Regions from separate parts of the Neobacillus sp. Soil_C_43 genome, predicted to be linked through region 2. Evidence: riboswitches for the same ligand, from Rfam matches in the RefSeq annotation. Region 2 holds a riboswitch; the other holds the start of a gene.
The links. Region 2 has a riboswitch for S-adenosylmethionine ahead of AC3A54_RS14530 (methionine biosynthesis PLP-dependent protein). Riboswitches for the same ligand answer to the same signal wherever they lie in the genome.

Region 1: it holds a riboswitch for S-adenosylmethionine, as region 2 does, so the genes downstream of both, AC3A54_RS15200 (homoserine dehydrogenase) here and AC3A54_RS14530 (methionine biosynthesis PLP-dependent protein) in region 2, are expected to answer to the same signal.

What each region holds. Positions count from the first base shown of each region.
Region 1 covers NZ_JBDGJV010000011.1:26,455-32,267, forward strand. The annotation lists gene AC3A54_RS15200 (homoserine dehydrogenase) at 785-2,068, opposite strand; SAM riboswitch class I at 2,110-2,221, opposite strand; gene argH (argininosuccinate lyase) at 2,827-4,203, opposite strand; gene AC3A54_RS15210 (argininosuccinate synthase) at 4,459-5,670, opposite strand; gene argF (ornithine carbamoyltransferase) at 5,752-5,813, opposite strand, start outside.
Region 2 covers NZ_JBDGJV010000010.1:85,170-90,982, reverse strand. The annotation lists gene AC3A54_RS14540 (bifunctional homocysteine S-methyltransferase/methylenetetrahydrofolate reductase) at 1-1,387, opposite strand, end outside; gene metC (cystathionine beta-lyase) at 1,390-2,577, opposite strand; gene AC3A54_RS14530 (methionine biosynthesis PLP-dependent protein) at 2,577-3,689, opposite strand; SAM riboswitch class I at 3,829-3,946, opposite strand; gene AC3A54_RS14525 (asparagine synthase-related protein) at 4,318-5,813, shown strand, end outside.

The sequences.
Region 1 (5,813 bases), on a different contig from region 2:
TTTGTGAATTGTTTCACTATCTTCTCTACACTTATAATATACTCTCCTGTACTTTAAATGACAACGGCTTTCACAGTTTCTTAACATATTAATGTTAGAAAGTTGAATAATATGTGAACTTAATAAGTTGTTAATATTAGATACTTGTGGATAATTATTCTGATTTTTGTGGATATTGTGAATAAGTCTGTGGAATACCTTTAAAACAGGACTTTTGATGTGGATAATGCGGTGGATAAACACGGAATATCCGTGACTATTGAATTAAATTTCTACATCTTGTTCAAATAAAAAAAGTAGATTTAGAAGTTTGCTACTTCTACTTTTTCCTTCTTCTCCCTGATAAAAGTAGATCTAGAACCTCGCTACTTTTACTTTTTTCTTCTTTTCTCTGAAAAAAGTAGATCTAGAGCCTTGCTACTTCTACTGTTTCCTTCTTTTCTCTATAAAAAGTAGATCTAGAGCCCCTTGTTACTTCTACTTTTTCCTTCTTTTCTCTATAAAAAGTAGATCTAGAGCCTTGCTACTTCTACTTTTCCCTTCTTCTCTCTATAAAAAGTAGATCTAGAGCCTTGCTACTTCTACTTTTTCCTTCTTCTCTCTGAAAAAAGTAGATCTAGAACCTCGCTACTTTTACTTTTTTCTTCTTTTCTCTGAAAAAAGTAGATCTAGAGCCTTGCTACTTCTACTTTTTCCTTCTTCTCTCTGAAAAAAGTAGATCTAGAGCCTGGCTTTCTTAAAATAAAAAAAAGAGCCATATAGCTCTTTCATTATTTGTAGACTCTTATAAAGCCTTAAGCGTTTTTATTTGTTTCACTCTCTCATATTCTCCTATAATCGGATAATAGATAAGATTATTTTGTTTGGCCAAAAGGCCAATTTCTCTATCTGTCGCTTTGATTACAAACGTTTCCTCCGCCACTTCTTCAATCCAAGTAATGGAAGGAGTCACCTGTTTATGCATCACTCCATGCACCAGCCACGTTTCCTTCTTGTCACTCTTACTAAACCCCGTTACCGCTACTTGAGAACACGTATTATTCTGTTTAACTGGGGAATTTTGACACACATAGACTAAATCCTCAATGACAGCACTCGCCGTAGGAAACATTCCAGCTCCCGGCCCCTGAAGCGTAATTTCACCTACAATATCCGATTGGACATTTACTGCGTTCTGAACGCCTTCTACATGATAAAATGGATGCTCTTTTCCCACAAGAGCTGGTTTGACCGTTGCTTTTATTTGACCGTCCAGCCTTGTGATACTCGCAATATGTTTGAACCGTAGTTCTGCCCTATCGACAGCATCAATCAATTCACTTGTGATTGACGTGATCCCCTCACGTTCAACCTCCTGCCAATTAGGTTCTTCTCCAAATGCAAGTCTGCTTAAAATCATGGTTTTATAAAAGGCATCAAAGCCCTCCACATCATTTGTTGGGTCAGCTTCAGCATAGCCATTCTCTTGGGCTAATATTAACGCCTGTGCAAATGACTGCTTTTTCTCCCTCATTTCGGTAAGAATAAAATTGGAGGTTCCATTTAGAATTCCTCTGACCTGCTTGACACGATTAATATTTAAAAGCTGTCTAAGTGTTTGAATAACGGGAATTCCACCTGCTACGGTTGCTTCAAATCCAACAGAAACCTTTTTCTCTGCTGCAAGATCAAGAAGTTCTTTCCCGTGATGGGCAAACATTTCCTTATTTGCTGTAATGATGTGGCAGCCCCGCTGTATGGCTGATTTTAAAAATGTAAATGTCGGCTCTTTATCGACAATAGCCTCCACAACAACATCAAGCTGTTCGAGATTTAAGATATCCGCAAATTCTGTTGTTACTAATACATTTTCACTAATATTTCTTTTCTTTTGCGTGTTTCTGATGAGAACAGCGGCAACTTCAACCTTTTTGCCCAATGTAGCTGTAAGCTCCTCACTGTGTGATTGTATTGTTCGATAAACTCCTTCACCAACTGTTCCAAATCCAAGGATTGCTACTTTGATTGCAGACACATACATCCATCCCTTCACTACACGATTTTTGACACGAAGCTGTTTATTTTTCAAAAAGAAAAACCCTCTTCAATAAGAAGAGGGTTGGATTCCTCCTCTTATCTATCAGGTTAAAAATAACCTGCAGGAATTAGCACCTTTTCAAGGAATACCTTGAAGGTTGCCGGGTTTCATCGGGCCTAGTCCCTCCACCACTCTGGATAAGAGTTTTTATTTGATTTTTCATTAAATTTCCAAGTTATAAAGAAAATTTTAGTTGATGTAATGTTAAATGTCAATATATTCTTTCAATTCATTACGATCGTACACCTGTAAATTTGGCATGCTCTTCTTTTACTAAATTGATAAAATTTCCCCTCTCAAAATCCATACTGATAATCATTTTAATATTTTTCTCCATGCTTAAAAACCGCTTCACCTTTCTATTTTGGTGAATGATATATGAGTATCTAACATCCTTTTCCAGTGTAGCAAACCAGTCTTCTTCCCTTAATCTGATTATATTCTTGTCAAATTTCGATTTAGGTGACCAATCAGGAATGAAAAATTCAATGACTCCCCCTGCTAGATCAATTAGTAAATCAAAAAGAAAACTGCTAATGGAAAATCACTCCTCAAGCACAATATTCATAAAACTATTGTATCTTTCCATTGAAATAAATAAAAGGGGATCGGTAATTTGTAGATATATCATGAATTTGTGTAGATATATTATAAAAATGTGTAGATAAAACGCAAAAGTGTGTAGATATCGCGATACAGCCCCTTTTCATGAGCAAAAAGAAACCTGCCAATGGCAGGTTTCTCACATTTTATCGTTTCAGTTTTCCCTCAGCAAGCTCGATTTGCTTCCCAACCTGCTCTGGAGCCGTACCACCAAAGCTATTTCGAACCGCAACTACGTGTTCTGGGGCTAAAACCTCGTAAATATCCTCTTCAAATAAAGGACTGAAATCTTGATATTCTTCAAAGCTTAAATCAAGCAAAAACTTATTAGACTGGATCGAGTATAAAACAATTTTTCCAATAACCTCATGGGCCTCACGGAACGGTAACCCCTTAGTTACCAGATAATCGGCAATATCCGTAGCATTCGAGAAGTCGTTGTTAATTGCTTTACGCATCACATCTTTTTTAACCGTCATCGTTTCAATCATTGGAGCCAATAGTTTTAAAGAACCTTCCAATGTTTCTACCGTATCAAACATACCTTCTTTATCTTCTTGTAAGTCCTTATTGTAGGCAAGCGGCAAACCTTTCAAAACAGTCAGCAGCCCAATCAAATTGCCATACGTACGGCCTGTTTTTCCACGAAGCAGCTCTGGTACGTCTGGATTCTTCTTTTGCGGCATAATACTCGAGCCTGTACAGAAGGAATCATCCAGTTCAACAAATTGGAATTCTTGGCTGGACCAGATCACTAATTCTTCGGAGAAACGAGAAATATGCGTCATGATGATAGAACCAATTGATAAGAATTCAAGAATAAAATCGCGGTCGCTGACAGCATCCATACTGTTTGGATACACGGTTTCGAACCCTAACAGTTCTGCCACACGTTCACGATTGATAGGAAAAGTAGTCCCTGCCAGTGCACCCGAACCAAGCGGAAGCCAGTTCACCCGTTTCAGACTATCCATCAATCTCTCTTTATCACGTTCGAACATCCAAAAATATGCCATTAAATGGTGTGCAAACGATACAGGCTGTGCACGCTGGAGGTGAGTATAGCCTGGAATTAAGGTTTGGACATGTTCTTTTGCCTGCTCGACTAAAGCTTCCTGAACATCTTCAATTAATTTAATAAGCTCCGTCGTTTTTGTTCTTAAATAAAGGTGCATATCTGTAGCTACTTGGTCATTCCGGCTACGACCCGTATGTAGCTTACCGCCAACCGGTCCGATTTTTTCTATCAACAGCTTTTCGATATTCATGTGAATATCTTCATCTTCTACCAAAAACTCCACTTCGTTTGCATGAACCATTTTTTGAATGGCAAGAAGTCCGTCCTTAATTTTTTCAGCATCCTCAACTGGGATAATGCCACATTCACCTAGCATTTGCACATGTGCCAGGCTTCCGGCAATATCCTCTTTTGCTAACTTTTGATCAAAAGATATGGATGCTGTAAATTCTTCTACGAGTTTGTTGGTTTCCTTTGTAAATCGTCCGCCCCATAACTTAGACATGTCCTGCTCCTCCTTAAAATGAAAGGCTCTGTTAAAATTGCCTTTTGATTTCCGCTCCAGACGCTTCGCTTTCCGTGGGCGTTTCGGCGAGCCTCCTCGGCGCTTGCGCCTGCGGGGTCTCCCCTGACCCGTACTCCCACAGGAGTCTTCGCGTCTTCCACTCCAATCAAAAGAGTATAATAATCAACAATGTTCTTTAACACAGCCAAAATGAAAGAAGATAGCCCCCGAAATAGGATTCGAGGGCAATCCGAATTATTTTACAATCGTTTCTTTTTTAGTAACCTCTGAATATACCTTTGTTGGTAAGCCCCAAATCTTAATAAAGCCAACAGCGGCATTGTGATCGAATGCATCACCTTTTGAATAGGTCGCTAGCTCCTCGTTGTATAAGCTAAATGGCGACTTACGGCCTACAACTGTGTGATTTCCTTTATGAAGCTTTACACGAATCGTTCCTGTAACAGTCTTTTGTGTTTCTTCAATAAACGCATCAAGCGCTGGTTTGATAGGAGAATACCAAAGACCTTCATAAATAATCTTTGCCATCTGCTGTTCCACTTGAGTCTTAAATTGTGTAACCTCACGAGTTAATGTTAAAAACTCTAACTCTTTATGTGCATTGATTAAAATGAGTGCAGCCGGATTTTCATACACTTCTCTTGATTTAATTCCTACTAATCTATTTTCAATGTGGTCGATACGGCCAACACCGTGCTTACCACCCAGTGCGTTTAACGTCTCAATTAACTGAACTAGTGGAAGTTTCTCACCATTGAGGGCAACAGGAACCCCTTGTTCGAATTCAATTTCTACATATTCAGCGGCATCTGGAGTTAGTTCAATCGGATTCGTCCAATCGAATGCTGCTTCAGGCGCTTCTGCCCATGGATCTTCAAGCACTCCAGCCTCACAAGCACGTCCCCAAATGTTTGCATCAATTGAAAAAGGATTATCTAAATCTACTGGAATCGGAATACCGTTTTCCTCAGCATACTTAATTTCTTCATCACGTGTCATTCCCCATTCACGTACCGGAGCAACCACCTTTAGACTTGGGTTTAACGCTTGAATGGACACTTCGAAACGGACTTGGTCATTGCCTTTTCCAGTACAGCCATGAGCAACAGCTTTAGCCCCTTCTTTTTCCGCCACCTCTACTAATAGTTTTGAAATAAGTGGACGGGAAAGTGCTGAAGATAATGGATACTTTCCTTCATATAAACAATTAGCCTTTAAAGCTGGTAAAATATATTCCTTTGCCAATAATTCTTTTGCATCGATCATATATGCTTTAACGGCTCCAACATTTAACGCCTTATTTTTAATAGCTTCTAAGTCTTTTCCTTCACCTACATCTAGACCTAGAGCAATAACATCATAACCGTATTTTTCCTGGATCCATTTAACCGAAACGGATGTATCTAAACCACCTGAGTATGCTAGAACAATTTTTTCTTTTGCCATCTGTATTCTCCTCGTGCTTTTGTGAATTTTTATTCAATCAATAGAATTATTATACAACAACTCTCACAAAAAGTGAAACTATTATGCTAATAAATGTTTTAAAATTGCTTTTTGCGCATGCAGGCGATTCTCGGCTTCATCAA
Region 2 (5,813 bases):
CGGTTTTTTGTCCTAAGTCTTTACCCGAAAAAGACAAACCTTCATTTAGTTGCTTAATCATCTGAATTAGCTCAAATGAAGAAACATCATACACGGATGAAGCACCAGGGAAATCTCCTACTCTTGCAGGGTCGCCTGTAATCGCAAGCACGTCATTTAATCCTAGAGTATGGAGCCCCATTAAGTGGGATTGTAATCCAATAATATTACGGTCGCGACAGGCAATGTGAATAAGCGGTCGCATGCCTAATTTTTCCTTCACTAAATATCCCAATGATTCATTGGAGATACGTACAGTTGCAAGGGAATTATCAGCTAAAGTAATAGAATCTATGCCGGCTTCTTTTAACGCTTTTGCTCCTTCGAAAAACTTGGTCGTATCTAGCTTTCTAGGAGGATCTAATTCTACAATAACAGAAGGTCTTTCTCTCACAATCTCTTGTAGGGGAGCATACTCCCTTATCGGAGAGGGACTTGTTTCAACCACAATCTGCTTTGGCTTTAATTTTACTATTTTTTCAGTAATTGGAACACTATTCTTTAATTCCGCTGCAAAGGCTCGAATATGATCTGGCGTTGTCCCGCAGCAGCCACCAATTAAACGTACCCCTTGATCACGGAACGCTTTTGCCGAATTTCGGAAATAATTGGCATCTCCCTCATAGTGGAACTTTCCGTCCGTATAGGCAGGGAGACTGGCATTTGGATAGGCTGATAGAAATGCATGCTCAGGTATTTCTATCTGCTCCAATGCTAACAACATATGATGGGGGCCAAGCCGGCAGTTCAGACCGACGACATCGGCGCCAAGACCTTCAAGCCGTTTTAAGGCATCATTGACAGGAGTTCGATCCTGCAAAAATCCTGGCTCCTGATGGGAGACTTGTGCAATGATTGGCAGGTTGGTTTCCTTTCTAGCAATAGTTAAAATCGTTTCAAGTTCTTCTAAATCGTAAAAGGTTTCAAGTAACAAACCATCTACGCCTTCAAGCAGTAGACAATATAATTGTTCACGGAAGCTTCGTTTTAATTCTTCAATGGTGACCGAATCCGGTTTAATTCCTCGATTCCCGCCAATCGTTCCAAGGACGAATGCATGGCTTTTTGCAGCGGCTCTTTTAGCATTAGCTACAGCAGCACTGTTAATTTCCTTTACAGAATCCTCCAAACCATATCGCTGCAGCTTTAAATAATTGGCAGCATATGTGTTGGTTTGAATGACATCAGCACCGGCATCGATATACGCTTGATGGATCGTTTGGATATGATCTGCCTGGGAAAGATTCAGTTCCTCTAAACAACTATCCTTTCCGTACGAATACAATAAAGTACCCATAGCTCCATCGGCTATTAAGATTTGATTTGTTAATTTTTCTAAAAAGCTCATCACTATTCTCCCCGCTCGAATACTAATTGACTTCGATTAACTTTTTCAAACGCTTGGGAAAAATCCTTGATTAAATCATCTGGATTTTCTAGTCCAACCGATAGTCGGACGAGGCTATTAGTAATCCCGCGTTTTTCTCTTTCCTCTTGCGGCATGGCGGCATGTGACATTTTCGCTGGATAAGAAAGAATTGATTCGACTGCTCCAAGGCTGACAGCGAAAACAGGGATTTCTACATTAGCCAAAAAGGTTCGAAGCGCATCTTCACTTTCTAATTCAAACGATAAGACAGCTCCCGGCCCCGCTGCTTGCTTGTTCTGGATGTGATATTGAGGGTGACTTTCGAGCCCAGGATAATGCACCTTTTTCACAAGCGGATGTTCATCTAAAAATTTTGCGAGTTTAATAGCTGATTTCTGTGATTGTTCTAGCCGAACGTGAAGTGTCTTTATCCCTCTTAGTACGAGCCAGGCATCCTGGACGCCCAATATAGCACCAAATCCATTCTGTAAAAAGCCTAATCTTTTCGCCAAGTCTTCATCCTTAACCACAGCGAGACCCGCAACGACATCACTATGCCCAGATAAAAATTTCGTTGCGCTATGCAGGACTACATCAGCCCCTAATTCCAAAGGCTTTTGATGAGAAGGGGTAAGAAACGTATTATCAACAAAGGTTAACGCGCCAATTTCCTTTGCTAAACTGCTAATTGCCTCAATATCAGTCACTTTCATTAATGGATTGGAGGGTGTTTCCACATAAAATGCTTTTGTATTCGGCAAAATCGCTTGTTTTACTTCGTCTAAATTGGTCATATCCACAAAGGTATGTTCAATACTGAACCGGGAAAGGACCTGTGTGACCATCCGAAACGTACCGCCATATACATCTTCAGTAATGACAATATGATCACCAGCGGAAAGCAGAAGGAAGGCTGTCGAAATGGCGGCCATACCAGATGAAAAAGCAAAGCCTTTTAAACCACCCTCCAGCTCTGCAATCACATCTTCCAATGCTTCCCTTGTTGGATTTAAGCTGCGGCCATAATCGTATTTACCGAACTGGTCGAAATCAAATTGGTGGAAGGTGGATGCATGCTGAATGGGCACACTAACAGCACCCGTTGTCGGGTCCACTTTATGCTGATTATGAAGAAGCCTTGTTTCAAAGGTGTATTCCTCGTGTGACATTACACAATCACTCCTTCTTTCACGTTCTCGAACGCCTTTTTCAAGTCTTCAATTAAGTCTTGAGGATCTTCAATCCCAACGGAAAAACGTAATAAACGATTACAAACTCCAGATTGAATTCGTATTTCTTCCGGAATATCCGCATGTGTTTGTGTAGCAGGATACGTAATAAAGCTTTCCGTTCCACCGAGACTTTCTGCAAACGTAATGAGCGATAATCCTTGTAGGAATGGATTCACCCATGCTTCATCTTTTACTCGGAAAGAAACCATTCCACCGCGTCCAGGATATAGAACATCTGTCACATCTTCATGATTAGAAAGATACTCTACCACAGCTTTTGCATTCTTTTCGTGTCTTTCCATTCTAAGCGATAGAGTTTTCATTCCGCGCATTAACAGCCAGGAGTCAAATGGGCTAAGTACGGCACCCGCACCGTTATGATGAAAAGCTAATGCTTCACATAGTTCCTTTCCTTTAGCAACAATCAATCCTGCAAGTACGTCGTTATGACCACCCAGGTACTTCGTTGCACTATGAATAACGATATCAGCCCCGAGCTTAATGGGTTGCTGTAATAGTGGAGTATAGAAGGTATTATCAACAATCAAGAGTATTCCGTGCTCCTTTGCAATTTGAGAAACAGCGGCAATGTCCGATTGCTGCATGAGGGGATTAGTAGGAGTCTCCAAAAAAATGGCCTTTGTTTGTGGAGTAATCTTCCCTTCGATTTCTTCCGGACAACAGGTATTTACATATTGAGTGTTTAATCCCCATTTTTTAAAGCCTTGTTCTAATAAGCGATAGGTACCGCCATATAAATCTTCGCTAACAAGCCATTCATCTCCCGATTGAAATAAGGAAAGAATTGTGAAAATAGCAGCCATACCTGAACTGCAGGCAAAGCCTTGATCACCTGATTCTAAATCAGCAATCGTTTTTTCCAGGAGCTGACGCGTTGGGTTCCCTGTTCGACTATAGTCAAACCCTGTTGATTGCCCGATGCCTTCGTGTCGATAAGCAGTAGAAAAATAAACAGGCGGGTTCACTGTACCTGTCGCTGTCTCGCTGCGGTTTCCAATTTGGGCTAGTTTTGTGTCAATTTTGTACATAACGCACACTCCTTAAAGTTTGTTGTAATTAGAGTTAGTTTGCTAACTTTAACGCTACAGGGCGCTAAAGCTTTCAGATAAATAAAAAAAGTCTTCTTATAAGAAGAAGACTTTTGTACGTACGACCAAATTGTCATTCTTCTTATCTTGCAAATTAGTAAAATTTGCAGGACTTAGCACCTTTTCAATGAACGGATCGTTCTTTGAAGGTTGCTGAGGCGTCGCAGGGCCATTCCCTCAACCTCTCTTGATAAGAAATCAATTATTTAGATTATTTATAAAATTTACTACAAATTGGGGGGGATGTCAATTTGTTTTTATCTTAATGAGGAAACTTTAGTTATAACGGAGAGGACAAAATATTTAATTTATTATCTTAAAATTTATTGACAGTAATAGTTTATGGATTTATTATTAGTTATAACGAACGTTCTTGATAAAGAACTAATCTGGGTAATAAGTTACATAGAACGACAGTTTAAAAACTTAATTATACTAAATTTCAGGTATATCGGATTAGATATGATTCCTGATAATTAAGTGTGGTCTTACTGTTCTTTTTAGTGAACTAATAATGAAGTTGAAAATAATAAATGCTATGAATTTTTTTGATTGGCAGGAGGAAAAGATGAGCGCAATAGCCGGAATATATCATTTAAATAATGAACCTATCAATCTAGAGCAAGGAAACCGGATGATGAAAGAATTAGAAAAATATCCGGCCGATGATATTCAAACTTGGCATAACGACAAAGTCTTCCTTGGCTGCCATGCACAGTGGATTACACCGGAATCAGTTGGTGAAAAACTTCCTTACTATGACCATCAACGGAAGTTAGCCATTACCGCTGATGCAATTATTGATAATAGGGATGAATTGTTTGAGAGATTACAAGTTGATAAAAGGAAAAGAAAAGAGATCACTGATAGTGAATTGATTTTGCTTTCTTATCATAAATGGGGAGAAGACTGTCCGAAATTCCTAATTGGAGACTTCGCCTTTATGATTTGGGATGAAACAAAGCAAAAACTATTTGGTGCGAGGGATTTTTCCGGTGCCAGGACCCTTTATCTTTTTCGAGACAAACAAAGGGTTGTTTTTTGCACAACGATTAAACCATTATTTTCCTTACCATATATTCAGAAAAAATTAAATGAACATTGGTTAGCAGAATATCTTGCTATCTCAAACATGATTGACAACATAGATCCATCTTCAACGGTCTATAAAGACTTAGAACAACTACCTCCTTCACATACAATTTCAGTATCAAACGGGCGAATTACAATCTCAAAATTTAATGTAATTGAAATTACAGATTTAGGACTAAAAACTAATGAAGATTACGAAGAAGCTTTTAGGGATGTAGTCGATAAAGCTGTAAGATCAAGACTCCGAACACATCGTCGTGTGGGTGCACATTTAAGTGGAGGGTTAGATTCAAGTACAGTTGTTAGTTTTGCAGCCAAAGCTTTGAGTGAGAAAAATAGGAAATTACATACGTATAGTTCTGTACCTGTTGATGACTTTTTAGATTGGACACGGGCTCATACAATGGCTGACGAGAGACCGTACATACAGTCAACGGTCCAATATGTTGGTAATATTACAGAGCAGTATTTGGACTTTAAAGGAAAAACCCCCTACTCAGAAATTGATGATTGGCTTGAAACTATGGAAATGCCTTACAAATTTTTCGAAAATTCAATATGGGTTAAAGGAATTTATGAAAAAGCACAACAGGATGGGATAGGAGTGCTATTAGGAGGAGCAAGAGGAAACTTTACCATCTCTTGGGGGCCTGCATTAGACTATTATGCATTTCTATTAAAGAAGTTTAACCTGTATCGGCTCTTTCGTGAAGTAAATATATATAGTAAAAATATTGGTGCGGAAAGATCTAAAATCTTAAAAGTAGTTGGAAAAAAGGCATTCCCACTTCTAAAAGATCTATTTCCTCCAAAATACCAATACGACCTGCCAGTATTAATTAATTCTGAATTTGCCAAGAAAACTAATGTTTTTTCTGCATTAGAGGAATCTGGTTTAAACACTGGAAATTCCATAGCTCGTAATATACATGAAATACGAGGAAATCATTTTGGACAAATAAATTTATGGAA